One region of the Pseudoalteromonas sp. CNC9-20 genome, then DNA from elsewhere that is predicted to be linked to it. Evidence: predicted binding sites of a transcription regulator. Region 1 holds the regulator's gene; the other holds the start of a gene.

What was found. The regulator FliA, encoded in region 1, starts transcription of late flagellar genes. The targets are predictions, from matches to a motif close to CTAAAGNTNNNNNNNNNNNNGCCGATA.
Region 2: MHM89_RS10540 (DUF5610 domain-containing protein) is a predicted target of FliA. The motif match lies at 1,249-1,275, and genes of this name have one in related genera.

What each region holds. Positions count from the first base shown of each region.
Region 1 covers NZ_JAKRFS010000005.1:243,187-245,591, reverse strand. Annotated here, with positions in the region: gene MHM89_RS13735 (protein phosphatase CheZ) at 1-621, opposite strand, end outside; gene cheY (chemotaxis response regulator CheY) at 639-1,022, opposite strand; gene MHM89_RS13725 (RNA polymerase sigma factor FliA) at 1,061-1,783, opposite strand; gene MHM89_RS13720 (MinD/ParA family protein) at 1,799-2,405, opposite strand, start outside.
Region 2 covers NZ_JAKRFS010000004.1:60,867-63,271, forward strand. Annotated here, with positions in the region: gene trmA (tRNA (uridine(54)-C5)-methyltransferase TrmA) at 64-1,161, opposite strand; gene MHM89_RS10540 (DUF5610 domain-containing protein) at 1,357-2,405, shown strand, end outside.

The DNA.
Region 1 (2,405 bases):
CACCGGTTCTTCACCTTCGTTGCCCGCAAACACAGTTAATAAATTAATAAGGCTGTCTTCTACCTCGCGCACCAGCTCGATTACGCGGCGAATTACCTGCCCTGTTAAATCTTGGTAGTCTTGCGCCATCAGCACATTGTTAAGAAGGTCGTGCAGCTCCACTGTGCTGCCTTGAGAGCGGTTCATAAAACTATCGAGCTGATGACACAACTGCTTGAACTCACCTAATTCGAGATCGCGACGCATCAATTTATCCCAAATGGGTTTAATTTGATGTAGTTCAGTGGATAGCTGCTCAGCGATGGGCAAACTGGCTTCCACGGCATCCATGGTTTTATTTGCCGCCTGCTCGGTCATTTCCATCACGTAATTAAGACGCTGCTTAGCATCGGGAATGGCTTCTTGCGTGAGGTCGTTCAAGCGCGTATCGAGTTGGAAATTCTTCAACGACTCGTGAAGTTGCCGCGTCAACTTGCCAACCTCAGCAAACAGTTCGGACTGTTCCTTGGAGGCAGCATCGAGGATCAGCTGATCGGCTTTCTCCTGCTCACCTTGCTCAAGAAACGATACAAGCTGTTTGGCTTGCTCTAGGGTAATGTGAGGTGCAGCGGGAGCTGACATAAACCTCTCCTTCTCGGTTAACCTAAGCGCTCAAATACTTTATCCAGCTTGGTTTTTAATGTAGCTGCGGTAAAGGGCTTAACGATGTAACCGTTCACGCCAGCTTGGGCAGCGGCAATGATTTGTTCCTTCTTCGCCTCTGCAGTTACCATCAGTACTGGAATGTGCTTTAAGCTGTCGTCGGCGCGAATTGCACGGAGCAAATCGATACCCTGCATACCTGGCATGTTCCAATCGGTAACCACAAAGTCAAACTCTTGGTTTTGCAACATGGGCAGCGCGGTACTACCATCGTCCGCTTCTTGCACGTTGGTAAAGCCTAAATCACGCAATAGGTTTTTAATGATTCTTCTCATAGTGGAAAAGTCATCGACCACGAGAATTTTCATGTTTTTATCCAAAGTATCCTCCAGTGAGGTATGAACCTTTATTCTTACTACTAATTGACCCAGTCATTGACTTTCGCTTTGAGCTTAATCATTGCCTGACCATGTATCTGACTCACACGGGACTCACTTACGTCCAGTATTTGCCCAATTTCTTTTAAATTCATTTCATCGTTATAGTACAACGATAATACCAATGCATCACGCTCGGGGAGAGAATTAATTGCCGCTACTAATGCTTGGTTAAAGCGTTCGTTGTGAACGCTGGTGTAGGGCCGCCCCGTTTGAGATTGTTCACTGCTCGGGGTGAGTACATCTTCATCGACACCTAAGTCTTCGATACCGAGCACTTTAGAGCAATTAACATCGTTTAAAATATGATGGTATTCATCGAGCGAAATATCAAGTTTTTCAGCTACTTCAACATCCTTTGGTTCCCGACCTAGGGAGGTTTCCAATTCATGTACAGCGGTAGCTACAGCGCGGCTATTGCGATGTACCGATCGTGGAGCCCAATCTCCCCGTCGTACTTCATCAAGCATCGCACCACGAATACGAATACCAGCAAACGTCTCAAAGCTGGCGCCTTTACTGGCGTCAAAGGTTTTTGATGCCTCTATGAGGCCAATCATGCCGGACTGAATGAGATCATCGAGCTGCACACTCGCTGGCAGTCGAGCCAGCAAATGACATGCAACACGCTTGACCAGCGCGGCATGGCGCTCGACCAGAGTGTTTAATTGTAATTGATCTTGATATCCAGCCACTTTATTCATAAATCCGAACAACAGTTAATTATTGACCAGCTTTTCAATGAAGAACTCCAAATGCCCCGATGGTTGATTAGGGGTTGGCCATTTTAGTGCCTTGCCAGCGAGACTTTTCAGCGATACCGAAGCGGGTGAGTTAGGGAATAACTCCACGACGGCTTTCTGGCGACGTGTTGATTTACGCATGTTTTCATCATAGGGCACGGTGGCCACTAATTCGAGCGCCACATCTAAAAATCGGTCGGTTACTTTGGAGAGTTTGGCAAATAAGTCTTGCCCTTCACGCTGGCTGCGCACCATATTGGCAACGACTTTGAATTTGTATACGCCATGTTCACGACTAAGCACCTTGATCAACGCGTAGGCATCGGTAATCGAGGTTGGCTCATCGCAGACCACCACCACAACATCTTGCGCAGCACGCGAGAAGCTCAGCACCATATCGGAGATACCAGCGGCGGTGTCGACAATGAGGACATCAAAGTCGTTATCGAGCTCGCTAAACGCACGGATTAAACCTGCATGCTCTGCGGCACTCAGTTCAACCATGCTCTGTGACCCCGATGTTGCCGGAGCAATACGAATGCCCGCAGGCCCAGTTACCAGTATATCGCGCAGTTCGCACTCA
Region 2 (2,405 bases), on a different contig from region 1:
TAAGAAAGGCACAAAAAAACCGCATTTAATGATGCGGTTTTTTTATTCTGCAAATAGTGTCAGCTACTTGCGAGTGAGAAACACACCGGATTCAATATGATGGGTGTAAGGGAACTGATCAAAAATCGCGAATCGCGTTACCTTATGAGTACTTGCTAGCCTATCTAAGTCGCGCTCTAATGTGTCTGGGTTACAGGAGATGTAGATAATATTGTCATACTCACTCACCAACTTACAGGTTAACTCATCCATACCAGCACGCGGCGGATCAACCAAGATGGTCTGGCAGTTATACTCTTGTAAGTCGATGTCTTTTAAGCGGCTAAAGCTACGTTCTTGACGCATAGCTTGGGTAAACTCCTCGCTACTCATACGAATAATATCGAGGTTAGTCACCTTATTAGCAGCGATATTGTACTGTGCCGATTTAACCGATGACTTCGAAATTTCTGTGGCCAATACGCGATTGAAAGACCCTGCTAAGGCGACTGAGAAGTTACCATTACCGCAATAAAGCTCGAGCAAATCATTATTCAAAGGGGCGCACACATCTTGAGCCCAGCCCAGCATTAGCTCGTTCACCTTGGCATTGGGTTGGGTAAAGCTGTTTTCTACTTGCTGATAAACGTACTGCAGGCCATTTACCTGCAAGCGCTCGATAACATAGTCATTTCCTAACACTTCTTTTTGTTTGCGAGCACGGCCAATGAGCTCAACATTAAAGCGTTGTTGTAATCTTGCTTGTAATTCCTTGGCACCAGCTAGCCATTGCTCGTTGAGTGGCTTGTGGTAAAGCAGGCTCACCAACGCCTCACCGCTTAGCGTCGTGAGGTAATCGATTTGAAACAGTTTACGGCGCATCAACTCATCATCTTTGAGCTCGTTGATAAGCGCGCTCATAAGGTCATTGATTAGCGGCGCACCCGGGTCAAACTGATCAACGCGGATCTTCTCTTTGCTTACAGGGTCAAACATAATGTGGTAGAGCTCGTCCTGATCATGCCATACTCTAAACTCAGCGCGTTGACGGTAATGCTTCGGCGGCGAAGCAAACACTTCAAGCTGTTGCACACCAAAGCGCGAAAACTGTGTCGTGATTCGTTGTTGTTTTTCTGTTAGCTGCGCGTCATAGGTGCTGGTATCGATATCAATTACTGGCATGCAAACCTCTCGTTATTAAGTGCGCCGCTATTGTAGGCAGTTGCCACGGTTTGTCCAGTATCGGCCATTACAAAGTGCACAAAATTTCTACAGTTTCTGTGCGTGCTGCCGATAACAGCGGTAGTAGTATATTAATTGACTCATGAATGTGTGCTGCCAAGGCTTGGCAACCACTGCAGAGGAGGGCCTTAGCTCATGAAAATTAGCGATTTAAATCATATCTTTAACCAAAGCAATCGTTCTGGTTTAAAAAATAAAGGTGATGCGCCGGCACAGCCCGCGATTAACTCTCCGAGGTTTGATAGTTACTCATCGGGTTATGGCCAAGTGGGTGCCAAGGTATTGAATGACAAATTGGCGCAAGCGTTAGGTCTCGAACAGCCAAAACAGCAAAGCAAGCCGTTATTTGACTTCGAAGAGGTAGTGAAAAATGTGCTGCAGTTTGTCACTGGTGCGGTGAAAAAAGCGAAAGCCGATGGCGCCAATGACGACAAGTTACAAGAAATGCTGGCGCAAGCGCGCGAAGGCGTGCAAACCGGTATTGATGATGCCTACGGTGAGCTTGAAGATGCTGGGCTACTCAACGACGAAATTAAAACCGGCATTGAGCAGTCACAAAAAGGTATTGAAGAAGGGCTCAATGAGTTTGAGCAATCGCTTTTTGGCGAGCAAAGTATTGGTAATGGCGTAGCGGTAAGCCAAGCCCAGTATATGCAGCTACAAAATAATGCCGAGTATCGTTTTACTACCGCTGAAGGCGATGAAGTGGTCGTTAGTTTAGCGCAAAACTACCAAGCTGGTGCGGCAGCCAGTTTATTTGCCCCCGGCGAAAAGCAAGGGTCTGGCTATGCATCTGAACAGTTTGAGAAGCAGGAATTAAACTTCACGTTATCGGTTAATGGCGAATTAAATGAAGACGAGCAGCAAGCTGTAAATGATTTCATGGCACTACTGCAAGGCGTAAGTGAAGACTTCTTTAGCGGCCAATATGATGAGGCGTTCAATAAAGCCAGTGAGTTGCAGCTAGATAACCCAGAGCTAGTCGCCTTCTCTATGGATCTGACACAAACTAAAACTCGTGCTGCAATAAGAGAGTATGAGCGCACGGCTCCAGGTAAGGAAGTTGCCAAAGAGCTGCAACCTTTCAATGAGTCGCTGAAAGAGGCATACAAGCAGGCCGGTGACTTAGGGCTGCAAAATGAGCTATCGGGGTTGATGCTTTGGCTCAATCAAGATAAAGAGCA